2 regions of the Enterococcus sp. JNUCC 77 genome follow, and region 1 is predicted to be linked to the other one. Evidence: riboswitches for the same ligand, from Rfam matches in the RefSeq annotation. Region 1 holds a riboswitch; the other holds the start of a gene.

Evidence for each region. A riboswitch is a leader RNA that binds a small molecule or an ion and turns the genes downstream of it on or off. The one in region 1 is predicted to bind thiamine pyrophosphate.
Region 2: another riboswitch for thiamine pyrophosphate. It lies ahead of thiT (energy-coupled thiamine transporter ThiT); the one in region 1 lies ahead of thiM (hydroxyethylthiazole kinase).

Annotation. Positions count from the first base shown of each region.
Region 1 is NZ_JBTHIG010000001.1:1,167,197-1,183,174, reverse strand. Features, by position in the region: gene ACVWNY_RS05920 (DUF2142 domain-containing protein) at 1-178, opposite strand, end outside; gene ACVWNY_RS05915 (GH25 family lysozyme) at 285-1,598, opposite strand; gene ACVWNY_RS05910 (glucosyltransferase domain-containing protein) at 1,762-3,279, opposite strand; gene tig (trigger factor) at 3,382-4,665, opposite strand; gene ACVWNY_RS05900 (tetratricopeptide repeat protein) at 4,757-5,677, opposite strand; gene ACVWNY_RS05895 (hypothetical protein) at 5,695-5,979, opposite strand; gene glmS (glutamine--fructose-6-phosphate transaminase (isomerizing)) at 6,388-8,196, shown strand; gene thiD (bifunctional hydroxymethylpyrimidine kinase/phosphomethylpyrimidine kinase) at 8,236-9,063, opposite strand; gene thiE (thiamine phosphate synthase) at 9,053-9,721, opposite strand; gene thiM (hydroxyethylthiazole kinase) at 9,685-10,506, opposite strand; TPP riboswitch at 10,619-10,707, opposite strand; gene glmM (phosphoglucosamine mutase) at 10,758-12,113, opposite strand; gene ACVWNY_RS05865 (CdaR family protein) at 12,136-13,233, opposite strand; gene cdaA (diadenylate cyclase CdaA) at 13,233-14,111, opposite strand; gene ACVWNY_RS05855 (thioredoxin domain-containing protein) at 14,311-14,823, shown strand; gene whiA (DNA-binding protein WhiA) at 14,862-15,797, opposite strand; gene ACVWNY_RS05845 (gluconeogenesis factor YvcK family protein) at 15,813-15,978, opposite strand, start outside.
Region 2 is NZ_JBTHIG010000001.1:198,019-213,996, forward strand. Features, by position in the region: gene msrB (peptide-methionine (R)-S-oxide reductase MsrB) at 2-430, shown strand; gene ruvA (Holliday junction branch migration protein RuvA) at 519-1,106, shown strand; gene ruvB (Holliday junction branch migration DNA helicase RuvB) at 1,125-2,126, shown strand; gene ACVWNY_RS00995 (TetR/AcrR family transcriptional regulator) at 2,139-2,717, shown strand; gene ACVWNY_RS01000 (2-hydroxyacid dehydrogenase family protein) at 2,744-3,712, opposite strand; gene ACVWNY_RS01005 (low molecular weight protein-tyrosine-phosphatase) at 3,779-4,240, shown strand; gene ACVWNY_RS01010 (SAM domain-containing protein) at 4,306-4,662, shown strand; TPP riboswitch at 4,725-4,823, shown strand; gene thiT (energy-coupled thiamine transporter ThiT) at 4,875-5,462, shown strand; gene ACVWNY_RS01020 (hypothetical protein) at 5,535-6,305, opposite strand; gene ACVWNY_RS01025 (class A sortase) at 6,574-7,290, shown strand; gene ACVWNY_RS01030 (patatin-like phospholipase family protein) at 7,363-8,859, shown strand; gene ACVWNY_RS01035 (YdbC family protein) at 8,884-9,099, shown strand; gene ACVWNY_RS01040 (YicC/YloC family endoribonuclease) at 9,112-9,993, shown strand; gene gmk (guanylate kinase) at 10,097-10,711, shown strand; gene rpoZ (DNA-directed RNA polymerase subunit omega) at 10,717-11,016, shown strand; gene priA (primosomal protein N') at 11,141-13,540, shown strand; gene def (peptide deformylase) at 13,551-14,042, shown strand; gene fmt (methionyl-tRNA formyltransferase) at 14,035-14,976, shown strand; partial or broken gene rsmB (16S rRNA (cytosine(967)-C(5))-methyltransferase RsmB) at 14,976-15,978, shown strand, end outside.

The DNA of each region.
Region 1 (15,978 bases):
CTGGAACCACTTCGCCTCGGGAAAGCGCATCAGCTTTTAAATAATGGCCCAATTCATCTGGTGCCTGTAAAGGAGGAATGAATTTCACAAAAGAACCTCCGAAAATGATTGAGAAAAGAATGAATACGAAAACAGCTATATGAACATTTTTTATTTTCTTTGCGATTTGTCCTAACATAATTAATCGCTCCTTTAGAATCTTTAAATAATAAAAAGATTATACTAGTTTTTATAACACCAACAAATGAAAAACCACCAGCTGAAAACTGATGGTTTACTATTTTTTAATTACCGTACCAACCGATACCTTCATAATTCCAGCCATTTGAAACTAAGTGGTCACGTTCATTTGTATCTAATGTATAATGATGGGCTCCTGCTTTGGCGTTTTTATTATACAGACGATGTAAAGCAGTTTCTCCACCAGAGCGCCAAGAAATCCCTTCATCTTTCCATCCTTGAGCAACTAAATTGTCACGTTCAGCCGCAGACTTTGTATAATGATGATCTCCAGCGTTAGCATTATACAAACGGTACACATTCTCACCTTCATTCGGTGCATTCCAGCCGCGGCCTTCATAATTCCAGCCAGCTAGAATTAAGGAGTTTCTTTCTGCGCCGTTTGAAGTATAGAAATGTTCACCACTGTTAGTATTATACATTCTATACATTGCTGTTGTGCCTTCAGGGCTCTCAAGATCAAGAGGCATACTGTAATCACCAATATAATCTGCAGAAATGTCGAATCTACCGGAAACGTTGGGGAAACCTAATTGAGAAGACCATTGCCATGCACCATATTGCGTATAATAATTTGTTGTAGTCAGAGTGTAAGGATACGCAGCTACCCAAATATTTTTCTCACCAATACTTTGACCATTCACACGTCCAGAAGTTAGCCAGTATAAGCCAATATAATGTTTGGTATTGTTAAAGCCTAACTGTTTTAAGCGGTTAGCAAAAGCAATTGAATTGGCCGTATGGTCTCCTTTACCGGCAATATTGGGTTCTTCCATATCATTAATCATTACAGTGCTCTTATCTAAACCTAATTCATTTGCAAATTGCGCATAATAATCTGCTTCTGCGGCAGCAGCAGCATCACTTGTGAACCAGCTATAGTGGTAAGTTGATACAAGTAAACCAGCTGCTTTGGCATTATCAATCTGTGATTTTGCATATGGATTACGATAAGAAGTCGCTTCAGTTAACTTGACAGTTACGCCTGTTACACCGTAAGCCATCATAGAACGATATTGATCCACTGAAATTGTTCCATTATGTGAAGAAACATCAATAAAACTTTTTGATGGTGTATTATTATCAGTCGCAGCAACCGATGGTAAAGTTGCTCGAGTCGTAGCTGAAAGAACTTGTGGAAGCAAATCAGATCGTCCGCTTGGCGCCATGTAAAGACTGCCATCTTCACCAATCAATGAAGCTGGGTTTACTGATTCTTGATTATCTTGATCCTGTTCAGCTGATGCTGTAACAGAATTATTTTCTTCAGATGTACTTACTTCTTCAGCCAAAGCTGGTGAAGCAATGTTTAAAGCCATCATTGACATTAAACTTAAACCTATCCATTTTTTTTTCATTATAATCTCCTTTGGTAAACATTTTAACCTAGTCTCAGTTTACCAAAAAAGACTAATGAAATGAACAAAACTATTTATCTTTATTTTTACAATTTGGTTACATCACTATTTATAACAAAAAAAATCAAAATCCAATGAAGTATCTGGATTTTGATTTTTTTAGTTAACTTACTCGAACCATAATAATATCGCCTTCGATTTTCACTGAATCCTCTTCAGGAAAGACCCCCATATCATTAAAGTCAGGTAAAATTTCTTGATATTCTTCCTCTGAAACTCTTTTAATTGGCGTTCCTGTGATATCAAAGAAGTTTGCTACGCGATGACTCACACCAACGGGACTGTTCACATCCCAATTATAAAAACTATGACCTAATACATCTCCCATCATTAATCCTCTAGAGATAGGAAATTGTTTTTGTCCAAAAATTGCTAGTTTGTAATCTAAATAACTCCCTTTGATATCTAGAGTATTAATTTTACTTCTAAGTTGTTGATTAAACCTTGACGCTTCAGTATAAATGATATTTTCTTGATTCGCCAAATAAGCCGATTGCTTCATTTGCTTAAATGAAATTATGACAATGATAATTGCTACTATAGTTTTTACATATTTTAAATTCAGTTTATTATAAATATAAAAATAGACATAGCCAACAGCCAATGGATAATATGGTACTAGAGATCGGATAGGGCCAATTGATCCAAAGATAAAGATACTTGAATGAATGGCGAAATATAATGAACTTAACAATAAGAATAACCAGATCCGATTTTTCTTAGCAAAAAATAAAGCTAAGTAAGATACGATTACAACTAAGACCATTAGCTTACCAAAATAAATTGATTGCGCACCACTGTAAAGAGAATAAGTATTATTAATAATACTTGAAAAAATTTCTGAAACTGGCAATTTCCCCCATAAAATAACTGACTCTACATAAGGATTTTTTTGAGTGCCTAATAAAAATAAAGTAAGATTATACATCAGTTGATTCATAATAAATATGACTAAAAAAGACCCTATATATGAGGCAATTAATAATAAACCGTCTTTTAGAGAAATTCTTTTTTCAGAACTATCCACTATTGCGATAATCATAATAATTGTAACAACTACAAACGTAATCCAATTAGATGGATACACTGAAAAAGCACACACACCTAGAATAATATTAATTGCCAAAAATAGTTTCTTTTTCTCTGACATAAATAAGTAGAAAAAATAAACAGATAATATGACACATAGATTTGATAAAGCTACTTCAAAACTTTGCAAAATAAAATTATACTGTTCCAATAAAATAGCCGATGAAACAAATGTTGCGGGAATAATCCAACTTCCTTTTTGACGGCTTTGATATATGCGATCCAAGATGTAAGAAAATAAAATTGACATAAGTCCCAATATTAAATAAGTTAAAATATTAATTAAAAACACATTAATCGTATAACCTGAAATAAAACGTTTCAAAAAATAAAGTCCGTATCGACCCATTTCTGCCCATTGTATGAACCCATTCATAGGTGCCAACAACATAAACTCTTCCGTATCAATTGAAAAATTATAATAAAATATTTTCGCTCCAAAAGACACCAATATCACTAAGTATGTAAGTAAAATTAGCGCTTTATTGTTTTTCCCAAAAGCTTTTAAACGACCCAACTCACTTAGTATCATTTGTTTCCCCCTTAATTATCAATCTGTTCCCTTACATAAAAACAAACAAGTAGTGCATAATAACTGCTCACACTACTTGCTTATTTTTCTTTTAATTAAGAATTATTTTTCAACAGCAGACTCTGTTACTAATTCAACTGCTTTTTTAATTTTAATATCATGTTCTAACATATCTTCAGTTAAAACATTGCGGATTTGATCTTCAGGCATTTGGTACATTTCAGCTAAAGATTTAATTTCTTCATCAAGTTCGCTTTGTTCAACTGTGAAGTTTTCGGCAGCAACAATAGCTTCCATTACTAAGTTTGTTTTCACACGGTTTTCAGCTTCTGCTTCAAATTGTGTGTGTAAATCTGCTTCAGTTGAACCAGTTAGTTGATAATACATTTCTGGAGAAATACCTTGACGTTGCATGTTGTTAAGAAACTCGTCCATTGAACGGTGAACTTCATCGTGAACCATCACGTATGGCAATTCAACGATTTCAGCATTTTCGACAGCTGCTTTAATGGCAGCTTCTTCTTTTGCTTCTTTCGCAGCAGCAGCTTTTTGTTCTGTTAATTCTTCACGATATTTTGTTTTTAATTCGTCTAATGAATTAACTTCTTCATCAACGTCTTTAGCAAAATCATCATCTAGTTCAGGTAATTCTTTGCCTTTTACTTCATGAACAGTTACTTTGAAGACTGCTTCTTTACCAGCTAAGTCTTCTGATTGATAATCTTCTGGGAAAGTAACAGTTACGTCTAGGCTATCATCAGCTTTGTGACCTACTAATTGTTCTTCAAAGCCTGGGATAAATGAACCAGAACCTAATTCAAGACTATAGTTTTCACCTTTCCCGCCATCAAACGCTTCTTCACCAACAAAACCTTCAAAGTCAATGACTACAGTGTCGCCATTTTCAGCAGCGGCATCTTCTTTAATCACTAATTCAGCTTGTGCTTCTTGTTCACGTTTGATACGTGCGTCCACATCATCTTCTGTTACTTCTGTTTCTTGTTTTGGTACTTCTAAGCTTTTGTATTCGCCAAGTTTTACTTCAGGTTTGACAGTTACAGTCGCTTTAATTACCCAATCTTGTCCTTTTTCCATGCTATCCACATCGATATTAGGTTGTGAAACTGGTTCAACACCAGACTCTTTGATTGCTGCTTCATAAGCTACAGGTAAAATATCATTTAACGCATCTTCATAAAGTGCTTCTTCACCATACATTTGGTTGAACATTTGACGAGAAACTTTTCCTTTACGGAAGCCCGGTACGTTTAGATTTTTTTTGACTTTATTAAAAGCATTTGTTAATCCTTTTTCAATTTCTGGTCTCGCGATTGAAAAAGTTACTACACCTTCATTGGTGCCAGTTTTTTCGAAATTTACAGTCACTTGATTTCCCTCCGAATATTAAAATTTGCATACTTGTTAAGTTTACACTACTGAATAAAAATTGTAAATATAAAGCTTAGTTCTCAACTCTTTAACTCTGATAAAAGCTTTGCCATTTTTTTAATTTTTCTCGTATTTTTTTGATTTCTGAGTCATCATTTTTATCTGACGATAAATAGCTGTTTACCCATTCGGCAGTGTCTGAATAAAACACCTGTAAAGGATAAAGTAATGCTTGCTCCACATAAACTTCCTCAATTAAATTTTGTAGCAGGTATGGATCTTGATGCTCCAATTTCTCAGCTAAGCTCGCAATAATATCATTCATTAACTGATCTCTCAGATCAGTACCAATTGTTTTTGGATTTAATTCTATTATTTGATCATTCAAATCGAGATAATCAAAGACTTGATCAACTTCATTTTTCGACAATTCTTCGAATAAATAATTTCTAGCCAACAAAGTAACTTTATCCTCAGATAAAATTTGTTTGCCTAGTTCGATTAAATCAGCCAAAGATAAGTTCTCGCTTTTCTTTATTGTTTCTATTTGAACAAGTACCGGAGCCTTTAATTCTTCCAGCAATTCATCCAAGCTGTATAGTTGATCATCAGTACATTCTTCTGGAAACATTTGAGCTTGCTCATCTATTACATAAGAAAAGTCATTGACTTGCTCTTTAGTAATCAATTGCTGCTTATATCCCTGCCAGACCCAAGCTCGGGCTTTTTCAAATTGATAATTTAATAGTAACAACTGTAAAAAATACTCAAAGCGCTGATAATCAATCAAATAATTATCTAACATTTCCTCTGCATATTGGATGGCAAGTTCAATATTACCTTTTTGAGATGAAATCGTCGATAACATAAAATTTACTAACGGATCTTTATTTATTTTATAAGCCTTTTCAAAAGATGAGAATGCTTGATTCATATCACTATTTTCTAAAGCCAAGTGTCCAGCTTTACAATAAAATTCAAAATTTTTAGGAAATTGTATTTCTGACAACCTACCCTCTCCTTTCATTAATATAAATTCCGAATGATTAAAACTTTTTCAATTGGCCCCTTGGCATTCATTTTTTCAGCTTTTTCTACTAACGAGTGTCCCGTAAAAACTTCATGATTTAAAGGATCTTCTATCTCAAAAATTTTTGTTTCTTCTATACTTAAAGCATTTGGTGAAATTTCTTGTATGCTATCCCAGCCAGTATCTAAAAAAATTTTTGTTTCATCATTTATGCCATCTTTATTTTCTAATTCCGCCAAAAATTTTTTTAGCTCTCCAATGGTTAAATTTTCAATTTCCATGACAACCTCCTATTGATTGATTCATTTTATTTTAACTGATTCCATCGAATAATTGGAGATTTTTCTCTTAAATTTAGTTAATACCTGACATAATTTGGAAAGTTCTTTCACAATCTCATCTATACCAATTAAAAAATAATCAAAATAAGTATTTGACACTTTTATGATTATAGTTTATATTTATCAATGTTTCCGGCAGCAATGAATTAAATCTTTATTAGATAGACCAATAAGATAGCGCCAGGCCTTTACAAGGTGACGAGGAAGAAGCTTATCGAAAGATTCGGCGGATGGCTTCAGGGTTGCTAAGCTCTACAAAATGCGATAAAAACTTTTTAACAGGAAAAGAACAAAGACGCATTTAATTAGCTCGGAAACATATATTGTGATGAAAGTAGGAAAAACATTATGTGTGGAATCGTAGGAATCGTAGGAAATAACAACGCAACTAAAATTTTAGAAAACGGCTTAGAAAAATTAGAATATCGTGGCTATGACTCGGCAGGCATTTTCGTCGCTGATGAGGCAAACGATTATTTAGTAAAATCTCGCGGACGTATTGCTGATTTAGAAGCAAAAATTGGAGAAGACGTTCAAGGTAATATCGGAATTGGGCATACTCGCTGGGCAACACATGGTGAACCAACAGAGTTAAATGCCCATCCTCATACTTCTCAGAGTGGACGTTTTGTCTTGGTTCACAATGGTGTAATTGAAAATTATGATGATTTAAAAGCAAATTTTTTAGCTGAAGACACTTTTTATGGAGAAACAGATACTGAAATTGCTGTTCATCTAGTGGAATACTTTGTTGAACAAGGATTAACTACAAAAGCAGCCTTCCAAAAAGCCTTAAAAGAAATTCATGGTTCCTATGCTTTTGGTTTAGTCGATAAAAATGACCGGGAAACAATATATGTCGCAAAAAATAAAAGTCCTTTACTAATCGGTTTAGCAGATGGTTTTAATGTGGTATGTTCCGATGCAATGGCAATGTTAGAACAGACCAATCAGTTTTTAGAAATCAACGATGGTGAAATGGTCATTGTAACCAAAGATGCTGTATCAATTGAAGATTACGCAGGCAATCAAATTGCACGGGAACCTTATACTGCAAAAATCGATTTAGCAGATATGGAAAAAGGAACTTACCCTTATTACATGTTAAAAGAAATTGATGAACAACCTGCAACAATGCGTCGAATGATTGGTGAATATACTGATGAAAATGGTCAAGTCGTGGTAGAACAAGATTTATTAGATAGTCTACTAGCAAGTGACCGGATTTATATTGTTGCGGCTGGTACAAGTAACAACGCCGGTCATGCCAGCAAACAAGTCATTGAACAATTAACTCGTATCCCGGTAGAAGTTCATTTATCTAGCGAGTTTGGCTACAATATGCCACTACTTTCAGAACGACCTTTCTTCATTTACTTAACACAAAGTGGTGAAACTGCTGATAGTCGTCAAGTTTTAGTTAAAACAAATGAATTAGGTTATCCTTCTCTAACAGTGACCAATGTTCCTGGCTCAACTTTATCACGTGAAGCTGATTACACGATGCTTTTACACGCAGGACCTGAAATTGCTGTTGCTTCAACTAAAGCGTATACCGCTCAAATCGCAGCATTAACTATCTTATCTAAAGCGTTAGGTGAAGCAAAAGAAATTGCTGAAGCACAAGATTTTGATTTGGTGCAAGAATTAGGAATTGCAGCCAATGGTATGGATGTTATGATTTCTGAAAAAGCTATGATTCAAGAAATCGCAGCTGATTACTTAGCTACGACGCGCAATGCTTTTTATATTGGTCGCGCTGAGGATTATTATGTTTCGATGGAAGTTGCTTTAAAACTAAAAGAAATTTCTTATATCCAAGCAGAAGGATTTGCAGCCGGTGAATTAAAACATGGGACAATTGCCTTAGTTGAAGAAGGAACACCGGTTATGGGAATTATTACTGATCCGATAACTGCTCCACATACGCGTGGCAATCTGCGAGAAGTTGAAAGTCGCGGTGCGCACACCTTAGTTATTGTCTCTGAGGAATTAAGTAAATCAGGTGATCAAATTATTTTGCCAGTGGTTCACCCATTATTACGTCCGCTAGTATCAGTTATTCCTGGACAATTAATTGCTTATTACGCAACCTTAGAACGAGGACTTGATGTTGACAAGCCTCGAAACCTTGCTAAGTCAGTAACAGTTGAATAAAATTACAAGCAGCCGACAAAATAAAATGTCGGCTGCTTTTTAAATGTCAGTTAGTATTTGAATTTCTTGACTTAATTTTGCCCAATGATTAGTGGGTCCGTGACCATGTCCAACAAGTATTTGCTGTTCAATTGCGCCATGAATAAAAGCTTTACCAATTTTTATTGCTTCCATTAAATCAGTTCCCTTAGCTAATTCTGCAGCAACACAAGCTGAAAATGTATCTCCCGTACCGTGTGTTCTGATCGTATCAATTCGTGGACTAGTTAGCCAAAACGATTGTCCATCAGCTAATAAGATATAATCAGCCGCTTCACTATTTTGACTATGACCGCCTTTAATAATAACGTTTTGAGCACCGATTTTTTGAATCTTTCTAGCAGCCTGTTTTATTTCTCGATTGGTCACAATTTTTTGTCCAATCATTACCTCAGCTTCTGGTAAATTTGGGGTAACTACTGTGGCAATCGGAATTAAATTTTCTATGATAGTTCCTACCGCTTCGTCTGTAAGTAATGGATGACCTCCTTTAGCAATCATCACAGGATCAACAATTAACGGACCAAAATCTACTTTTTTTAATTGCTTTACTACAGTTAACACTCTTTCTGTATCTCCCAGCATACCTGTTTTCGCTGCGGTTATCTTGAAATCAGCAGCCAAAGATTGAAATTGTTCTTCGATAAATACACTAGGAATCAACATACTATCTTGAACACCATAAGTATTTTGTGCTGTTAACGCAACAATAATGGACATACCAAATGTCTTTCTTGCTTGAAAGGTTTTCAAATCTGCCTGAATACCGGCACCGCCACCTGAATCTGACCCAGCAATCGTTACTACTTGAGGGGTACTATTTTCCATTTACCTGCTCCTTATTATCTTTAAATTTATTTTTCAATGCTAAAACTTTCGCTTCAATATTTGGACTTTGCATAATTTCACTGACAATGGCTACACCATTAATTTTTGAACCTGACAATTCTTCTAAATTATTTTCTTTTATCCCTCCGATTGCTACAACAGGAAGCTGTGTGCATCCAGTGATCTCTTTTAAAGTATTGATTGCAACCAATGAGGTGTCCTTTGTTTCTGTTGGAAAGATTGCTCCAACACCAAAATAATCAGCACCTGCATCCTCAGCTTCAGTAGCAGCTTCCAAGCTCTTAACAGAGACACCTAAAATTTTATCTCCAATCAATTGCCGACAAATTTCTACGGGCATTTCATCATCGCCAATATGTAAACCCGCCGCATCAACGGCCAAGCAAATATCTAGGCGATCATTTATGATTAATGGAATTTTGTAGTGATCAGTAATTTGCTTAACTTTTAGGGCACGCTGATAAAAGTCACGCGTGCTTAATTCTTTTTCTCTTAACTGCAGCAAAGTAACTCCACTTTTACAAGCTTGCTCAATTATTCTAAAAAAATCCTTTTCTGTTAAACCAGATGAATCTGTTACTAAATATATGGAATAATCTATCAATTTAATACCTCTCCTTTTATTTTTTCCCACCATTTGCTATCTTCAGATAATAAAGAAAGTTGATTCAATGTTTCTTGACGAAAATTTGCAAGTCCTTGTGTCTTTTGTTTAGCAACTTCTCCAGCAAGATTAAAATAAGTAATTGCCGTTACACTTGCTTTTACTGGTGATAGCCCTTCTCCTAATAATGCACAACATAAAGCTCCAACAATATCGCCAGTTCCAGTAAAACAGTCCAATTCAGCTACACCGTTACTCAATAGAAAACAAGTTCCATTTTGGCATACTAAGTCTTTTTCACCAGTAGCAAAGAAAACTGTCTCAGGGTATTTATCAGTCAATTTTATCATCCCATTTTGCAGTTCCTTTAAACTTTCTAACGTTTGTTCGCTTACATTTACATCAACCCCTCTTGCTTCGGAGCCTAATTCACACAAACTACGCATTTCTGAAATATTTCCTTTAACAACTGTCGGTTGATTTTTTAATAATCTTTTCGTGATTTCAATTCTTAATGGACTAGCAGCCGCCCCTACCAAATCAACAACAATCGGTACATCAATTTCATGAGCATATTCAGCTGCTAATATTATGTTTAGCTCACGAGTTGGTGAAATATGTCCTAGATTTAACAATAAGCCATCACTAACGTTTAAAAACGATTTAAATTCTCGTGGATCATCTGCCATAATCGGTTTTGCGCCAACATATAATAATGCGTTAGCCACCGACTCACAAGTAACCTCATTGGTGATGCATTGAATTAATGGTGCTGATGTTAAAGGAAAAGCTGATTCGACAAATTTTGTAACTTTCAAATTAAATTCCTCCTTTTTTTATTATTATTTAGAAAAAAACTCTCTTTGCAGTTGATAAAGACAAAGAGAGTTTTACAAAAAAATCCCAATCAAAAAATGATTGGGATTGGTTTTGCTATCATTGACATTTCCCTGCACCAGTACTAACTGTCTCAGGTTCAATGGGTATTATCTCAGCCTAGGGCACCCCAAATGTTTCTATTCAATTGTAAAAAATTCTAACATAGCCTTATAAAAATAACTAGTATTTTTTAATCTAAGCCTATTTCCGCACGAACAACTGCCGCAATTTTTTCAACATAATACTCAACTTTTTCAGTCGTTGGCGCTTCTGCCATGATTCTTAATAAAGGTTCGGTACCAGAAGGACGCACTAAAATACGTCCATCTCCATTCATCTCAGCCTCTGTTTCATCGATGACTGTTTTGATTGCTGGAACGTCCATCGCACCGTATTTATCCTTCACTCGAATATTTACTAGTTTTTGCGGATAAATCGTAACTTCATCAGCCAATTCAGACAATTTTTTATCAGACTGTTTCATGATATTCAACAATTGGATCCCTGTTAACATACCATCACCTGTTGTGTTGTAATCTAGAAATAAGACATGGCCTGATTGCTCTCCACCTAGGTTGTAATCATTTTTACGCATTTCTTCAACTACATAGCGATCGCCAACATCAGTAATCACATCTTTCAAACCTAAAGCCTCGATAGCTTTATGGAAACCAAGATTGCTCATAACAGTTGTTACTACAGTATCTTTTTTCAAGCGTTTTCTTTCGGATAAGTATTTGGCACAAATATACATGATTTGATCGCCATCAATAACCCGACCTTTTTCATCCACTGCAATTACTCGATCGCCATCTCCATCAAAAGCTAGACCGACATCAGCTTCTTTTTCTAAAACGAATTCAGCTAATTTTTCTGGATGAGTTGAGCCAACACCATCATTAATATTTAATCCGTTTGGTGAAGTACCCATAGTATAAAAATCAGTTTCTAAATCAGCGAACAAACGGTTAACACTAGTTGAAGTTGCGCCATTTGCAGCATCAATACAAACTGTGATACCTGATAAATCATTTGGTACCGTTTGGACCAAAAATTGAGAATATTTTAATAAACCTTCATGGAATTCATCTAATGTTCCCAAGCCTTCTGCAGAAGGGCGTGGTAATAAATCTTCCTTTGCATCTAGGAGTGCTTCAATTTCAGCCTCCTGATCATCGACTAATTTAAAACCGTCTCCCCCAAAGAATTTAATACCATTGTCTTCGGCAGGATTATGAGAAGCCGAGATCATGACACCAGCTGATGCCTTTTGTGTTCTTGTTAAGTAAGCCACACCTGGAGTAGAAATAACACCTAATTGAAATACTTCAATTCCTACAGATAGTAAACCTGATATTAAAGCCATCTCTAATAATTGACCAGAAATTCTAGTATCTCTACCAACTAAAACTCTCGGTCTGCCTTCTCTTTCTTCATGCTGACTCAAAACGTACCCACCGCAACGTCCTAATTTAAAAGCTAACTCTGGCGTTAGCTCCTTATTAGCGATACCGCGTACCCCATCTGTTCCAAAATATTTTCCCATAATAACCTAAATTCCTCTCTTTTCAATTTGATGATTGGACCGTTTGAGATTGACTCGTTTCGGTACCAGTTTGGTTGCCTGAATCAGATGATTCTGGCTGCTGCTGATTTGGATCTTCATTTTGAACACTGGAAGAGCTCCCCGCGTTCTCTTCTGTATTATCACTAGATTCCGTATTTCGATTTATCGTAATTTGAACACTGACGCTTTTAGGTGAAACACTAAAGCCATCAGTTGGAATATCAACCATTTTCGTTGTATCGTGATCTAAACCATCAATGTTTATTGGCACACCAATTCTAGTCACATTTTCGACTGAGGATTCAGCACCAGTAATGTTGGCCGTCGACCGAGTTAATTGAATATTATAACCATCAATGCCATCTGGTCGCGTACCTTCCTCAATCGGATATAAATCAACTGATTTAGTTATTTGTGCCATATCATATGTGACGCTAACCGTTTGAGGATTTGATTCAATGGGTAAAACTTCACCATTTACATTCAAGGCTTGTACCTGCGCTTCTACTTTATCTCCATCATTTGTTAATTGGCTACCATCAACAGAAGCGACAACACGATCAATCTCTTTCATTGTATCTCGTCCGCTAGTAATTTCAACTTTTCCAGGATCAATCGTTAATTGGTCAACAGTCAGATCAGTTCCCGTTGAATTTGCATTTAAAGAAGGTATAATTGAAAACTCTTTGGTTTGTCTTCTTTCAATTGTCGCTGAAATAGTTGTTGGATCAATCGTTGCCGTAACAGCGGTTGGTAAGTTTTTAGTCTTTAAACGTACCTCATGCGTTCCCGAACGATAACTTTCTAAGTCTGCTTCAATTGTAAAATCTCTAGTGTCTGCATCAACTTCTTTATTCAGTTGAATACGATTAGCAGAAGTCAATTTTACAGTTACAGTACTGGTATAACCATGAACAAAATACTGATCGTCATCATAAACCAAATTTACTGGTACATTTTGAATCACTTCTTCATATGTATCATCTGAAGAAAAAAAGCGATTAACATTTGAGCTATTCACATTAAAGAAAAGGACTAAGCTAAAGGCTAATGAAATTAATAATATAGGTAAATTTTCTTTTTTAAATTTCAACCGCATTATTTACCTCCTCTCGAAAAACCATCGATAAAGGATTGCAATAAGGTTTTCTTGTCTTTTTCAGCTACTGGAATTAGTTCTCGTTTTAATATTGTTAAATATTCTTCTTGAGACAAATCATGTAATAAATCATTATTTAAGGTAATACTGACTCCGCCTGTTTCTTCAGAAACGATAAAAGTAACCGCATCACTTACTTCACTAATACCGACTGCTGCACGATGTCGGGTCCCAAACTCTTTTGGAATCAGCATACTATCAGACAAGGGTAAATAAGCTGATGCTGCCGCAATTTTTCCGTTCTTAATAATTACAGCACCGTCATGCAATGGTGTATTTGGAATAAAAATATTGATTAGTAATTCACCAGAAATATCGGCATCAAGATCTATTCCCGTTTCAATATAATCATCTAAACCAGTGTTTCTTTGGATAGTTACCAGTGCGCCGATTTTTCTTTTTGACATGTACTGAATTGCTTTATCAAAAGCTATGATCATTCTTTCATCGTCGCGTGCTTCTTTTTTACTTGTTTTAAAAAGTGTCGTCCGACCTAGATGTTCTAACCCCCGTCGAACTTCTGGTTGGAAAATCACGATGGCAGCTATTACACCGTAAGTAATCACATGATTCATCAGCCAAGACAATGTGTGTAAGCCGATTAATTCTGCTACGATCCAGATTCCGATAAATACAGCGACACCTTTAATTAATTGATCTGCTTTTGTTCCGCGAACCAATTGGAACAATTTATATATTAAAAACCATACAACAAGAATGTCCAGTAGGTTTACAAAGATGTTCCAAGTAGAAAGGTTTTCAGAAAAGAAGCTTGTCCAATAATCGGCTGTAAATAATTCAACTAAACTATTTGGCATAAGGAACCTCTCTTTCTATTCAATTTCTTTACAAGTATAACATAGCAAGTAGAATCTTGTAGTGTTTTAAACGCTATCATACTGCCTTTGAGAAAAAAATAATTATTATGGTAAAATAAATTTTTCGTAAGTTTTTAGTACAAAGTTATAGGTTTTTGACGGTATTTTCTGTACACTATGGAGGAAGGAGGGAATATAAATGGATATTTCTGTTATCAAAGGTGAACTAGTCAACGACTTTAATGGAATCAAGATTGGTTCTGATCAAGCACCAAAAAGAATTGTAGAATTTATGAATTTACGTTGTCCCTACTGTAAAAAATGGTTTGATGAATCCAGAGAATTGTTAGATGCAGCGGTAAAAGAAGGAAAAGTCCAACGTATTATTAAATTATTGGATAAAGACAAAGAAAGTTTGCAACGGGGAAACGTGATGCATGAATATATCAAAAATGCACCGGTTGCTCTAGAGCAAATTAGCCAAGCATACGCTACTCAAAATACTTGGGGTGAACTTTCTTTGGAAGGTGTTGCAGCTTTTGCTGAGAACACTTTAAAACTAGAGCAACAACCAAATGAAGGAACTCAAAGAGAGATTCGTAATGAGGCTGAACAAGCAAACATCAAATTTGTACCGACTATTTTAGTTGAAGACAAGATTTTTGATGAATCAGTTAGTGAAGCTGAATTACGCGACTATTTAAATCTATAAAAAAATTCAGCTATACAATAAAATGTATAGCTGAATTTTTAGCTTATTTTAGTTCTTAATTCTTCTGCAAACTCATTGATTTTTCGAATGCGATGATTGATCCCAGACTTAGATATTGATCCTGAAGGAATCATCTCACCTAATTCCTTTAAACTAACTTCTGGATGTAACAATCTTAACTCTGCGATTTCTTGTAATTTTTCTGGTAAAGCCTGCAAACCAATCGTATTTTCGATAAATTGGATATTGCCAATTTGCTTTGAAGCGGCGTCAATGGTTTTATTCATATTAGCCGTTTCACAATTAACTAAACGATTCACTGAATTTCTCATATCTCGCACAATTCGGATATCTTCAAATTTCAACATAGAATTAGTTGCGCCAATCAGTGTTAAAAAATCAGCAATTTTTTCGGCACCTTTTAAATAAGTAATATACCCATTTCTTCGTGCCAAAGTTCGGGCATTAAGGTCAAAACGATTCAATAAATCACAAATATCTTGATTATGCTCTTCATAAATTGATGAAATCTCCAAATGATAGCGACTGGTTTCCGGATTATTAACGGATCCAGAAGCCAAAAATGCCCCACGTAAATAAGCGCGAATTTTTTCATTCGTATCAATAATTTCCTTAGCGATATGAGCCTGAAACATATAACCATCCATAATATTCAGATCAGCCAAAATATTTTGTGTGCCATGTTTTAAGCGAACAATATAAACGTTATTCTTTTTTAACTTCATTTTTCGCCGAACCAAAAGCTCACTTTTAACATTGTAGTGATCCTTTAATAAAGTATATATTCGGCGCGCAATCGCAGCATTTTCTGTCTGAATGTTTAATACAAATTGATGATTATTTAAACTTAGCGAACCATTCATTCGAATTAATGCGGCCAATTCAGCTTGTGCAACCTCTTTTTGAACGGCTAAGCCCGTCAATTCTTTTTTTACTTCTGCTGCAAATGACATTTCTTAGCCTCCTCACTAAATTTTAGCACCAAAAACGATTCTAAATAGTTCTTCCACCACTTTTTCGCCATCATGAAAAACACCACCATTTCTTAATTTTAAGAAATCAGTGGAAACTACCCGACAGCCTTCTTCTCTTAAACCATTGAAATCATGAACCACCTGAACCAAATATTCATCA
Region 2 (15,978 bases), 970 kb from region 1:
AATGAATAAAGATGAATTAAAGAAAAATTTGTCAGATATCGAATACGCAGTGACTCAAGAAAGTGCGACTGAACAACCATTTACTGGTAAATACGATGATTTTTATCAAAAAGGCATTTACGTAGATGTCGTTAGTGGTGAGGCCTTGTTTTCTTCCAGTGATAAATATGATGCTGGTTGTGGCTGGCCAGCCTTTTCAAAACCAATTGAAAAACGCGGTGTCAAAGAAAAAGCTGATTTCTCTCATGGTATGCACCGAGTAGAAGTCCGCAGTAAAGATGCTGATTCGCATTTAGGGCATGTCTTCAATGATGGTCCCCAAGATCAAGGCGGATTACGTTACTGCATTAATTCCGCAGCCTTACGTTTCATTCCATTGGAGGAAATGGAAAAAGCCGGTTACGGAGAATATAAAGATATCGTCAAATAATGAAAGCTGTGGCTGCGGTCACAGCTTTTTTCTTTTCATGATTTTTTGTGCTAGAATAATGAGAACATATGTGCAGAAAGGAATAGTCATGTACGAATATATTACGGGAAAATTAACTGCAATTACACCAAGCTATGTTGTAATAGAGGTCAATGGTTTAGGCTATCTCATTTATTTAGCCAATCCTTATCGCTATACCGGTAAGCTAGAACAAGTGGTGACGATTTATTTACAACAAATTGTGCGGGAAGATGCGCAATTATTATATGGATTTGAAGATTTAGCAGAAAAACAATTATTTTTACGGTTAGTTTCCGTTTCTGGCATTGGACCGAAAAGTGCGCTAGCTATTTTAGCAAATGATGATCAGCAAGGATTAATTGGCGCTGTCGAAGCAGGGGATATTACTTATTTAACTAAATTCCCCGGCGTCGGTAAAAAAACTGCCAATCAAATTGTGTTAGATTTAAAAGGCAAATTAGCTGAATTATTAAATGATAGCCAACTGTTTATGAAAATGACTGGCAATGATTTGGAAGAAGCGATGGAAGCTCTGGCCGCTTTAGGTTATTCTGCCAAAGAAATCGGCAAAGTCCAAAAAGTCTTAGAGAAAGAAGAACTTTCTGGCACAGACGAGTACTTGCGACAAGCATTGAAATTAATGATGAAAAAATAATTGTCAGGAGGATCAGTAGTGGAAGAAGAACGGATCGTTTCCCCAGAGCTAGAAACTGGTGATAAAAGTCTGGAAAAATCTTTGCGTCCGCAGTATTTGGCGCAATATATCGGCCAAGATAAAGTCAAACAAGAATTAAGTATTTATATTGAAGCAGCTAAAAATCGTGAAGAAGCATTAGATCATGTTTTATTATATGGACCTCCTGGTTTAGGTAAAACGACTATGGCGATGGTGATTGCCAATGAGATGGGCGTACAAATCCGTTCAACTAGTGGACCTGCGATTGAGCGTCCAGGGGATTTAGTAGCGGTTTTAAATGAATTGGAACCTGGAGATGTTTTATTTATTGATGAAATTCATCGGCTACCTCGCATTGCAGAAGAAACATTATATTCAGCTATGGAAGATTATTATGTAGACATCATGGTAGGGCAAGGTCCGACGGCACATCCAGTGCATTTTCCTTTACCGCCATTCACATTAGTAGGGGCTACGACGCGAGCAGGTATGTTATCTGCACCCTTACGAGATCGTTTTGGGATTATCAGTCACATGGAATATTATCAGGAAAGTGATTTGCGGGAAATCGTTTTACGTTCAGCTGATATTTTTCAAACGGAAATTGTTGATACCGGTGCGGTGGAAATTGCCCGTCGCTCACGGGGAACTCCCCGAATTGCCAATCGTTTGTTGAAAAGAATTCGGGATTACGCAGAGGTTCAGTCAGATAGTGTTATTGATCAAGAAATTGCTGATCAGGCGTTGCAATTACTACAAGTGGATAAAGCTGGTTTAAATTTAGTTGATCAAAAATTATTGAAAACGATGATTGAACTTTATCATGGTGGTCCAGTGGGATTAAGTACGATTGCTGTAAATATTGGTGAAGAACGAGAAACGGTAGAAGATATGTACGAGCCTTTCTTAATTCAAAAGGGTTTTATCAAACGGACTCCTCGTGGTCGAGTAGCGACTGAACTTGCCTATCAGCATTTTAACTATCCTTATCCCAACTAAGCAGGTGAATGGATGATTGAAGGAAAAAAGACCAAAGATAAATTAGCACAAGCATTACTTACACTGATCGAAAAAAAAGATTTTGCAAAAATTTCGATTTCAGATATTACACAAGCGACGGGATTAAATCGACAAACCTTTTATTATCATTTCAAAGATAAAGAGGATTTATTGCATTATAGCTATTTTGTGACAGGGTTAAATTATTTACAAGCGGATGATTTATCTTTAGACAACTGGGAAGAGGCCGTTTTAAAGATGTTGCGAACAATGGAAAAGTATCAAACTTTTTATTTTAAAACTGTTACTAGTGATTCTGAGGTATTGGTTCGAGAATTTACCGCTTTGACTCAAGGATTATTTGTCCGTTTGTTTGAAGACGTCGATCATGAAGCCCAATTGAGTGCAGCTGATAAAGATTTTTATTCGCGTTTTCTAGCATACGGTTGTGGGGGCATCTTAGTTGATTGGTTATTGAAAAAGGTTCAGGCGACACCGATGGAAATTGCCGCCCAGCTTTTTCGTTTCGCCAAAGATATTGAATTTTTTGCTTATCGATTGTATCAATCAGAGACAGAAAAAAGTGATTAAGATAGTCCTAATCACTTTTTTGGCAATTATTTTACGTCATTGACGACATATTTAATGGGTTGATTATTTAAAGCACCTAGGGCATTTTGAACCACAATTTCTGCCATGGCATCACGGGCTTCAAAGCTGGCATTGCCGATGTGAGGAGTCAAAATGACATTTTTAAAATCCTTTAAAGCTTCGGTAACTTTTGGTTCAAATTCAAAAACGTCTAAGGCAGCACCGGCGATTTCATTTTGTTTAAGTGCCTCCACTAAGGCTACTTCATCAACGATGGGCCCGCGGGCTGCGTTAATCAAAAAGGCAGAATTTTTCATTTTCGCAAAAGTAGCTTGGTTGAATAAATGTTGTGTTTGATCAGTCAACGGTGCGTGGATTGAAATAATATCTGCTTGTTCAATCACTTCAGATTGACTGACGTAACGGGCGTGTAATTTTTGTTCAAGCGCATCAGTTAATGGATGGCGTTGGGTATAAATAATGTTCATGCCAAAAGCCAGCATTTTTTCAGCTAAAGCTTGTCCAATTTGTCCCATACCAATGATGCCTAAAGTTTTCCCAGCTAATTCATGACCGCGGAAAAATAAAGGTGCCCAACCAGAAAAACCTTCGTGCCGCATCAAGTCATCACCTTCGACAATTCTACGGGATAAAGCGATAATTAAACCAGCAGCTAACTCAGAAGTGGCGTTAGTAGAAACTAGCGGTGTATTGGTGACGTAAATATTTTTTGTGGCAGAATAAGCACTGTCAATATTATTAAATCCAGCCCCGTAGTTAGCAATTAGTTTTAGATGGGGTGCCGCGTCAATCACTTCTTGATCAACAGTAGTTGAAAGTGGCGTAATCAAAACTTGAATATCAGCTACATTTTCTAGTAATTCTTTTTTTGAAATTAAACCGTCACCTTGAAAAACTCGATAGTCAACTTTGGCTTGATCGAGGACTTGATAGCCGGCGACTGGGATTTCTGCAGAAATAAAAATTTGACTCATGAAAAGGACCTCGCTTTGATTGAATTGCTTTCATGATAGCACGAAATAAAAAAATGGAGGAAAGATATGCAAGAGATATTATTTGTTTGTATGGGAAATATTTGTCGTTCACCAATGGCCGAAGCGATTTTTCGTGATGCTTTTGTGAAAGAAAGACAGCAAGCTGATTTTTTAGTTGATTCTGCTGCCACCAGTTCTTGGGAAGTAGGAAATCCCCCGCATCGTGGGACACAAAAAATATTAAAACAACACAATATTTCAACTAAAGGGATTGTGGCTCGTCAGATAAAACTAACTGATTTTGATCGCTTTGATTATATTATTGCAATGGATAACGAAAATTTATCTGATTTAAAGGAAATGGCGCCAGCTGATAGTAAAGCTGAAATTTTATTATATTTAGATATTTTGCCAGAAAAACAAGGCCAAAGCATTCCAGACCCATGGTACACTGGTGATTTTGAGGAGACATACGGATTGATTACGGCAGGTTTAAAGCCTTGGTTAAGTTTTTTTAATCAGGCTTAGAAATCTTGAAAAAAAATAAGTATCCATGTTAAAATAATCGTAACTTTTTAGAGGAGGTTAACTAGATGAAAAAATCCGAAAAAGAAAATTTTTTCAAAAAACTTTCTGCCACTCCGTTGCGTTTTATTTCAGATTTTGTCAATGACACTGCGGAAAAGAAGCAGGCAGCTGAAGCAACTTCGACGATTTTTCGTCAGTTACAGTTAGCGTCTCTGCAGAAAAGCTATGTGATTTTACAAATTGAAGCACCTAAAAAGAATAAAAAATTTAGAACTGTTTCTGGCTGGCTGCCAAGCCATGTTAGAGGAGAAACTTTTATGTTAAAAACTACTGATCAGCAATTATTAATGTTGAATTTAGCAGATGTAAAAAAAGTGACAACTCGTTTAGACAGTGATGATCAAAAAACTTTTTCCCGTTAATTGTAAAAATATTGGTGAAATTTTCAACTTATGTTACAATGAATTTGTCAAAATAGAATAATACTTTCGCAAAGGGGAGCCTTCGGGCTGAGATTGAGTCTACTCTAAACCCTAGAACCTGTTTCGGTAATTCGAACGTAGGAATTGTGAAGAAGTAATAGCTGTTGCTTCTCCTTTGTGAGCTGTATGTTCAAAAAAGGAGGAGTTTTTTTATGCATGAAAGAACTAGAATTATGATGGAAGCTACAATTTTTGCCGCATTATCACTATTATTGTCGATGGTACCAACCAACATTGGTAGTAGCTTAACGGTTTCGTTAGGAATGATTCCATTAACTATTTTCGCTTTACGAAGAGGCTTGAAGGCTGGCTTAATCGCAGCATTCATTTGGGGGATTTTACATTTTCCAATGGGGAATGTTTTTTTCTTAAGCGTACCGCAAGTCTTGATTGAATATCCGATTGCCTTTACTTTTGCAGGCTTTGCGGGACTTTTTTCAGACTCTTTAAAACAGTCTTTAATTGCTGAAGATAGTCGTGGCGTAACAAGAAGTGTCATTTTAGGAAGTTTTGCTGGAAGTTTTGCCCGTTTCTTTTGGCATTTTATTGCCGGTGTTGTCTTTTGGGGCAGCTATGCTGTTTGGGGTATGGGACCAGTACTATTTTCTTTCGTCACTAACGGGATCAATTTTATTGCCACAGGAACGGTTACTAGCATCGTCATTGTCATCATTGCCAAAAAAACACCACAATTATTTTTACCAAAGTCTGCAGCTAAATTAGAAAAAACTACTAATTAATTGGAAAAACGCCATCAGATGGCGTTTTTTTGCTGCAAAAAAACAATCCAGAAATATTTTTCCAGATTGTTTTTAGTGGAATGAAAAGGCTAAATCATCATCTTCAACCTCTAAATGCCAGATTTTTTTATTTAAATCATAAGTTAATTCAGCTACTTTTTGTTCTTTCCGTAAGTTGATTTGACTACGGCGCCAGCCTTTTTCATCTGATAAGTAAATCGGAATGTGGAATTGTTGGTTTTCAACTGGCTCTTGCGGAATATTAAAAATTGCTCCTTCTTGAAAGAAAGGATAAAGTTGTTTTAAAATTTCGCCATCCAATTTTGCAACTTGTGGACCACGAGCAAAAAGTGTTCTACGAAAATTGTTTTTTTCTAAAACGATCTTACTAAGCTTGTTGGCCAAAATCCGATAGAACTCATCTAAATAGCGATAATAAACCCGCATTGTATCGTTACCAAAATTAAAATAGACAAAGTTATTTTGAAGTTTGTAAAAAAAAGGTGAATGTAAGTGGGTCTTCATATGACCAAAATACAACAACTCAGAAATCTCTAAAGGAGATAATTCTTTTAGCAATGCTGGATCAGTGAAATCAATCCATTTTGCTGCACTGGGACTATTCAATTGACGGATACTAAAAAAATTGCTGACAGCATTAGTACCGTTAATAATTTTTAACCCGGTGTGAGAATCAAATTCGCCGGCGCTTGCTGCAGGATTTAACAGTAATAGATGTTCCGGCTGGTGGACGATCCCTTCAACAAAATCTTGTGGTGAGAGCCCTTTAGAAAAAACAGCATTACTGGTTGTATCAATATATACAAATAACATTTCAGCCACACTCTTCACGCTTCCTTTTTCTTTCGTTAATTTTATTTTACCTCATGCATCAAAAAAAAGCTTGTAACTTTTATTTTAAAATTACATTACAAATATATTTAAATTAGAGAAAAAAGAGCTGAATCCGTGTGAATTAATTAGTGAAATTCTTACTTGTTTTGAAAAGATAACGATGATATTTTCATAAAACATCGCTTTCATTTTAAGTCGTAGACTATAGGACAACTTGAAAAAATATGTTATGATTAAATCGAAATGAGGTGGGAAAATGACGAAAACTAAGAAGAAAAAGCGAAATTGGCTATTAAATAGCTTTTTAGTTTTATTATTTATTGTTGGATTGGCTTTGATTTTTAATAATCAAATCAAAGATTTTTTAATTCAATTAAACGGGGATCGTTATGGTATTTCCAACCTCGATGAAGACCAACTAAGAAAAAATGAAAATGCTAATGCGTCTTTTGACTTTGATGCGGTTGAACCTGCTAGTACAGAAGCTGTTTTGCGGGCGCAGCTAAGTAATAAACGTTTGCCGGTAATTGGTGGTATCGCCGTACCCAACGTTGGAATAAGTTTGCCAATCTTCAAAGGTTTATCTAATGAAGCGCTGCTTTATGGCGCGGGAACGCTGGCCGAAGATCAAAAAATGGGAAAAGGCAATTATGTGTTAGCCAGTCACCGGGCTTCGCGGAAGGATTTATTGTTTACTCCGTTGGAAAATGTTGAAGCCGGAAATATCGTTTATATTACTGATTTAAAAAAGATTTATACATATAAGGTGAGTCTGAAAGTACGAGTTCAGCCAACTCAAGTAGAGTACATCGAGACAACACCTGGCAAGAAACAAATTACTTTGATTACTTGTGGTGAGATGAATGGTGTCACTCGAATTATTGTTCAAGGGGATTTAAAGAAAACCACTCCAATAAAAAAAGCTACCAAAAAAATGAAGCGAGCATTTGAAATGGAACAAAAAACTTTCTAAAAAAATTGGAAATTTAGCCCAACTAAATTTCTGATTTTTTTTGCTATAATTAACTAAAAAAGGAGGAGAAAAATGAAGCAGGTATTTGGTTCGCAATTAATAATGGCTGGCTTTTCTGAAGCAAAACTACTTTTACCTTTTTTTTCTTCTCATCAAAAAGGCCGGGAAGCTTTTTCAGTCGCAGTGAAACAAGAGAAGGCCTTTGCTATTAATAAAGATCTTTGGCTAGTGGTAAAACAAACTGCTCAAAGCTGGAAAATTGAAAATATTTTAATTTTAGCCAATCTCAATCTTAGTGAGGGGTTGCAACAGATTGAACAAGCTGCTCGCAGACAGTTTATTTCAAAAATTTCATTGGAACTAGCAGAAGAGATCGTTGTGACAGATTTACTGCAAAACTATAATTATACTTTTGTTAATGGGAGCTATCAAAAAGAACTGTTTGATAAAACGGCTTTAGTTTTGGGGGGCGGTGGTGCCCGAGGAGCCTATCAAATAGGTGTTTGGCAAGCGTTGTTGGAAAAAAGAATCAAGTTTGATTTTATTGTGGGAACGTCAGTTGGTGCCTTGAACGGCGCGTTGATTGCGCAAGGGGATTTTTCAGCAGCACAAAAATTATGGCAACAAATTTCTACTCAGCAAGTCCTAGAGTTAGCCTTTGAAAAAGCGGAAGAGATTGATTATGCGACTCAAAGAAAACAAATTCAGCAATTGGTGAGTGCGTCATTGGAACAACGAGGGATCTCAACAGCACCTTTAAAAGAACTGTTGGAAAAATTCTTAGCCAAGGGACCATTGAAATGTCCTGTTTATGTTGTGACAACCAAACTTCCGCAGTTTAAAGAAACAATCGTCAATTTGTTAGATAAACCACAGCAAGAAATTCAGTGGATGCTGGCTTCTTCTAGTTTTTTTCCAGTCATGGCTATAACGGAAATTGACGGCAATAAATATATTGATGGTGGCTATCGTAATAATCTTCCGCAGGATGTGGCAGTTTCTTTAGGTGCTACAAGGCTTATTAGTATCGATGTAAAAGGCCCAGGATTTAACAAACGTCCGGTTTTTTCAAAAGAGATTGTCGATGTCAGTTTGAAAAGTCATTGGAATTTAGGTGATTTTTTAATCTTCCAAAAAAATACGGCACAAAAGAATTTGCAACTAGGCTATTTAGAAGCAAAACGAAGCTTAGGTGATTTTAAAGGCCGACGTTATTGTTTTACTTTAGAAACAGACTTTGTAAAAGCTAGTCGCGACTTTTTGAAAAAAGCCAAGCAGCAATTGCCAATTGTTTCTCTGAATGAACTGCAAAAAAAAGTCAGTGATTTTTTTGGTGAGGCAACCGAGATTGAAGAAATCAGTCTGGTTATTTTAGAATATTTAGCCGCCAGATTACAAGTTGATCCAGTTAAAGTGTATGATATAGATACCTTTAAAAAAGCGATTAAAAATCAACTGGAAGTTGGCGCAAAATTAAATGATCGGGTGCGCTGGCATTTTGGCAGAGCCCAAAGAACCAATTATTTTGATTGCTATCAATTGATCGCGTTGATGATTGAAGAATTATAGAATTTTATTTGAGGAGGAATGCTCATGGCAGATTTTAGCTATGAAATTGTAGAAGAAATTGTGGTTTTATCAGAAAATCCCAAAGGCTGGCGTAAAGAGCTAAATTTAATTAGCTGGAATGGGCGACCACCGAAGTTTGATTTAAGAGATTGGGCACCAAATCATGAAAAAATGGGTAAGGGAGTTACTTTATCCAATGAAGAATTCGAAGCACTAAAAGAGCAGTTAACTAAAATGTAAGGAGCTATCTTGATGAAAAGTATGACTGGCTACGGCCAAGCAGTTGTTAGCAATGATTTTTACGAATTATCTTTAGAAATAAAAAGTGTTAACAATCGATTTTTAGATTTACAAATTCGGCTACCTAAAGAATTAAATCCTCACGAAGCGGCTTTGCGGCAAATTGCCAAAGAAAAAGTGCAGCGAGGACGAGTGGAACTATATTTAAATTTAACACCAATCAATAGCGGTGCCAAACAAGTTGCGATTGATTGGTCACTGATTACAGAATTGATTGAAAAAATGCAAGCAGGTGCGAAACATATAGGGGCCATTAATTTATCGACAGAAGATATTTTAATCAAGCTGGTGGGTCAACCAGATTATATCAAGCTGGAGGAACAAAAAACGGACTCAGATTCGTTAGCAGATTTAGTGATTGAAGCTGCAGAGCAAGCTTTTGATCAACTGATTGCCAGCCGCAGCCAAGAAGGTACTGGTATTTTGACAGTCTTAGTAGATTATCAGCAAAAGGTTTTTGAGTTAGTAGAAGAATTAAAATCTTTTGTCACCCTTTACGAAGCAGATTATCAAAAGCGTTACGAAGCCAAATTGCAGGAATATCTTGGAAATACAGTCGATCAAGATCGTTTGTTGACTGAATTGGCTATCTTATTGGAACGAGGAGATATTCACGAAGAATTGGATCGTCTAACTATTCATTTGACTAAATTAGCGGAACTTTCACAAAAAGACATCCCTGTTGGGCGTGAGTTAGACTTTTTATTACAAGAAATTAATCGTGAAGTGAATACCATCGGTTCTAAGTCGAGTCCCATTCAAATCAAAGATATTGTGGTACAATTAAAGACGATTCTAGAAAAAATACGTGAACAAATTCAAAATGTCGAGTAAGTTTTCCGAAAGGACGCTCTTTACAGCAAAATGCCACTTGAAATCTTTGAAAAAAAAGTGCACAATACAACTTAGCTAAAAAAGACTATGAAAGGGCGTTTTTATGTCTGAAAGAGGACTTTTAATTGTTTTGTCTGGACCTTCTGGTGTCGGAAAAGGCACTGTCAGAAAAGCAATTTTTGAACGAGACGACAATGATTTTCAATATTCTGTCTCCATGACGACGCGCCAAATGCGGCCGGGAGAAGTAGACGGAGTTGATTACCATTTTCGTACGAAAGAAGAATTTGAGGCACTTATTGAAGCTGGCGAAATGCTGGAATATGCAGAGTATGTCGGCAATTACTACGGTACGCCACTAAATTATGTCAATCAAACTTTAGACGAGGGCAAAGATGTTTTTTTGGAAATTGAAGTCCAAGGAGCCGGACAAGTCAAAGAAAAAGTTCCTGACGGCGTATTTATTTTTTTAACACCGCCTGATTTAGTAGAATTAAAAGCCCGTATTGTTGGACGCGGGACGGACAGCCCAGAAGTAATTGATCAACGAATGGCAGCTGCTCGTGAAGAGATTGAGATGATGTCTCTGTATGATTATGCTGTGGTCAATGATCAAGTACCCTTAGCAGTTGACCGAATCAAAGATATTATTGTCGCAGAACATTACCGAGTTGATCGGGTAATCGGAAAATATATTAAAATGTTAAAGGAGATTTAAAGCTTATGATGTTAAAACCTTCCATCGATACTTTATTAGATAAAGTAAATTCAAAGTATTCATTAGTGATTCTTGCTAGTAAAAGAGCTCATGAAATAGATTCCGGAGCACAGCCAACGGTTGAATCATTCGAATCTGTTAAAAGTGTCGGCCAGGCATTAGAAGAAATTGATGCTGGCACAGTAATCAATGATCCGCATCCAGAAATTAAACGTGAACGAATGAAATTAGAAGCAGAAGAACGCCGCTTACAAAGTGAACGGGAACAACGTGAAGTTGAAAACCGTGTAAACAACGAAAAATAATCAAAGAATGAGCTGGGATGTTGTTAAAATATTCCAGCTCCCTTTTTTATGAAAAAAAGTTTTTCACAACTTTACGAAAAATTTGTAATTATTTAGTACACTACATAAGAATGGAGGCGGAAAAATGAATTTAGCAGATGTGATAGTCGATGTCCCAGCAATGCAGACGGATCAACCTTTCAGTTACTTGATTCCGCCTCAAATGAAAGTAATACCAGGTATGCGGGTAGAAGTTGGTTTTGGTTCTAGACAACTCCAAGGATTTGTTATTGGGATTCAACCAGCCCCACAACCGTTACCAGATAACATAAAAGAAATTACCCGAGTGTTAGATTTAGCGCCAGTCTTAACTGAAGAATTATTACAATTAGCTGACTATATGAAAGAAACAACTTTCGCTTTTAAAATTACTTGTCTACAAACCATGTTGCCAAGTGTTATGAAAGCCAATTACCAAAAACGCTTATACTTATTGAATGATGCTGCTGAATTAAAGGCAAAATATTTCAATAACGGCGATTTTATTGATTTTGATGAAGCACAAAATAATGGTTGGTTAAAAGAAATGGCTCAATTACGAGAGGATGGCTTGGTTGAACTGCGGTATGAAGTTCATACCAAAAATAAAGTAAAAACTACACGTTATCTCAAACGGACTTTTGATTTATCAGCAAAAGACGAATTGGTTGCAACGATCCGCAAAGGTGCAAAAAAACAACTGGCATTGTTAGATTATTTAGCTAATTTGTCAGAAGCAGAGAAAATTGCTGTCAAAGAGGTTAAAGAAAATTTTAGTTTGAGTATTTTAAATCAAGCTGAAGAAAAAGGCTGGTTGGCTTTTGAAGAAATCGAAACCTATCGTGATCCTTTTGCTGAAAGAGATTTTCAAAAAACCACGGCGATTAAATTAAATGATGAACAGCAAACTGCTTATCAAGCGATAACTGAGAAGGTTCAAACAGAGGAACACCGGACATTTTTACTAGAAGGAGTCACCGGTAGTGGTAAAACAGAAGTTTATTTACAAGTAATTGCTGATGTTTTGAAAAAGCAACAAACAGCCATGATGTTAGTACCGGAAATTTCTTTGACACCTCAGATGGTGACCCGCTTTAAATCGCGTTTTGGCTCAGCTGTTGCAGTTTTACATAGTGGTTTATCACAAGGTGAAAAGTATGATGAATGGCGTAAACTAGAACGGGGCGAAGCTCAAGTTGTTGTGGGCGCTCGTTCAGCAGTTTTTGCTCCGCTAACCAATCTGGGTGTAATTATTATTGATGAAGAACATGAAACAAGTTATAAACAAGATGAAACACCTCGCTATCATGCCAGAGATTTAGCTATTTGGCGAGGAAAATTTCATCATTGTCCTGTCATTTTAGGTTCAGCAACACCCTCACTAGAATCGCGGGCCCGGAGCCAAAAAGGTGTTTATCAATTATTAACGTTAACCAAAAGAGCCAATCCGCAAGCTACCTTACCGCAAACAGAAATTATTGATATGCGGGAAGAAATGAAAAATCGCTTGAATTCGGCGTTTTCAGCCAGTTTAGAAATGAAAATTCGAGATCGCTTAACTAAGGGTGAACAAAGTGTTTTACTATTAAACCGCCGTGGCTATTCTTCCTTTGTGATGTGTCGGGATTGTGGCTATGTTTTACCTTGCCCCAATTGTGATATTTCGTTAACTTTACATATGGATACGAAAACGATGCGTTGTCATTATTGTGGACATGAAGAAGGAATTCCTCATCGCTGTCCCAATTGTGGCAAAGATAAAATTCGTTATTTTGGTACAGGTACCGAAAAAGTCCAAGAAGAGTTAGAACAGCTCATTCCAGAGGCACGAATTTTACGAATGGACGTCGATACGACACGCCGTAAAGGAGCTCACGAAAAAATCTTAACTGCTTTTGAAAATAAAGAGGCTGATATTTTACTAGGGACGCAAATGATTGCGAAAGGACTGGATTATCCTAATGTAACGTTAGTAGGTGTTTTGAATGCCGATACGGCTTTAAATTTACCTGACTTTCGAGCTAGCGAGCGGACTTTCCAATTACTTACCCAAGTTAGCGGTCGTGCAGGCCGGGGTGCAAAAGCCGGTGAAGTAGTCATTCAAACCTTTAATCCGGAGCATTATACAATTCAGTTGGCAAAAGAACATGACTATGAAAAGTTCTATCAAATGGAAATGCGGATGCGCCATCAGACAGCTTATCCGCCCTATTATTTCACTGTCAAAGTAACCGTTTCTCACCAAGAAGAAATCAAAGCAGCCCAAAAGGCTTTCCAATTGGCGGAACAACTAAAAAGTTCGCTTAGTCCTCAAAGTATTGTGCTAGGACCTTCTCCGGCGGCTATTATGCGGATTAAAAATCGTTACTATTACCAAATGATTATTAAATATAAACACGAACCTAATTTACATGCGGTGCTGGAAGACATTTTACAGACGAGTCAAAAGGATCAACGACAAGGACTGTTAATTGCCTTAGACAATGAACCGATGTATTTTATTTAAAGGAGAAAATATGCGTTTACCAATTTTACTGCATCCGGATGATAAATTAAGAAAAGTTGCGGAAGAAGTCCCTTATATGACGGACGAATTGATTGATTTATTAGATAATATGTATGAAACAATGCTGGCTCATGATGGGATTGGCATCGCGGCACCACAAGTTGGACGTAACTTACGGATTGCGGTAGTTGAAATCGAAGAGGGCGACCGCTTTGATCTGATTAATCCTGAAATTATCGAAAAAAAAGGGGAAACAATTGATGTAGAAGGCTGTCTATCGATTCCAGAAACTTTTGGAACGGTCAAGCGAGCAGATGAAATTACGATCCGTTATTACGATCGTGAGGGTGATCAAATGGAAGTGACTGCTTATGGATATCTAGCTCGTTGTTTCCAACATGAGATTGATCACTTAGATGGTAAATTGTTTATCGACCAAATGATTGAAAAAATTGCGCCAGCCGATTTAGAAAAATATATGGAGGAACACGAAGATGACTAAAATAGTATTTATGGGTACACCAGCTTTTTCTGTGCCTATTTTAGAAGGTTTGTTGACTGAAGGCTATGAGGTTTTAGCCGTCGTCACGCAACCAGATCGACCAGTGGGACGTAAAAAAATAATTACTGCGACGCCTGTTAAAGAGGCTGCGTTGAAACACGATTTATTGGTTTTACAGCCAGAAAAAATTAGTGGTTCAGAAGAATTAGATCAGATTGAACAATTGCAGCCGGATGTAATCGTGACAGCTGCTTTTGGTCAATTCTTACCAGAACGACTATTGAAAGTCCCAAAAATTGGTGCAATCAACGTGCATGCTTCTTTATTACCAAAATATCGCGGTGGTGCGCCAGTTCATTACGCCATCATTAATGGCGAAAAAGAAACCGGTGTAACCATCATGGAAATGATCAAAAAAATGGATGCTGGCGGTGTTTACAGTCAAAAAAGTATTCCGATTACTGATCAAGATGATGTTGGTACGATGTTTGACAAATTAAGTAGTGTCGGAAAAGAGTTATTATTAGCTACTTTACCAAAGATTGTGGCTGGTTCTTTGCAACCTACTCCGCAAGATGAAAGCCAAGTGACTTTCTCACCAAATATTACGCGGGAAGAAGAAGTGATTGATTGGCAAAAAACAGCAACTGAAATTAATAATCAAATTCGCGGCATGCATCCTTGGCCAGTTGCTTATACGTCTTACCAAGGTACCCACTGGAAAATTCTTAAAGCCACAATCACAGCTGAAAAAACCGATCAAGCTCCTGGTACAATTATCGAACGGAGTAAAAAAGCTTTGAAAATAGCTAGTGGTGAAGGGACCGTTTTACAAATCGATGAATTACAACCAGCAGGCAAGGCGCAACAAACAATTCAAGCGTTTTTAAATGGTAGTGGACAAAAAGTTCAAGAAGGACAAAAGGTAGAATAATGGCAAAAGTTCCTAAAAAATTATTGCACTCCGTTAGATTTACCGCTTTGGAAGCTCTAGAGCGAATCAACCATGGCGGTGCCTACTCTAATTTATTATTAAATGAATTAATTAAAAAAAATCAAGTTGATAAAAGAGATGCAGCTTTGTTAACAGAGATTGTTTACGGCACTTTAAGCCGTCAAATTTCGTTGGCTTATTTTGTGGCCCCTTTCATCAAACGAGCAAAAAAAGTTGAACCTTGGGTCAATCAATTATTACAATTATCTGCTTATCAAATGATTTATTTGGATCGGGTACCAGACCACGCCATTTTAAATGAGGCCGTCGAAATTGCCAAAGCCAAGGGAAATGCTGGAATTGGTAAATTCGTTAACGGTGTATTACGTAGCATGCAGCGACGTGGCTTTCCAGAGATTGAAGCGATCAAAGATCCAATCGAGCGTTTGGCGACTGAAATCAGTATGCCTCGCTTTTTAGTCGAAAAATTCATTAAAGAAATCGGCAAAGAAGAGACTAGAGAGTTAGGTTTGTCATTATTAGAACCTAGTCATGTTAGTGCTCGAGTAGACTTAAGGGAAATTAGTCGGGAAGCGGCTTTGAATAAATTAGCGGAAGAAGGCATTGATGCTTGGGAAAGCTTGGTTTCACCTTACGGAATCGTTGCTGAAAAAGGCTTTTTGGCAGGTAGTGAATTATACCAAGCAGGCCTGATAACGGTTCAAGATGAAAGCTCAATGCTGGTTGCACCAGTAATGGAATTGGAAAAAGAGCAAAAAGTTCTAGATGCTTGTTCTGCACCTGGAGGAAAAACCACCCATATTGCAGCACTGTTAGATGGCACTGGAGAAATTACCGCTTTAGATATTCATGCCCATAAGTTAAAATTAGTAAGAGAAAATGCCGAACGTCTACACGTCTCAGAGCAAATTAAAACAATCGAGATGGATGCAAGAGAGGTGGAAAATCGGTTTCAGCGAGAATCTTTTGATCGTATTTTAA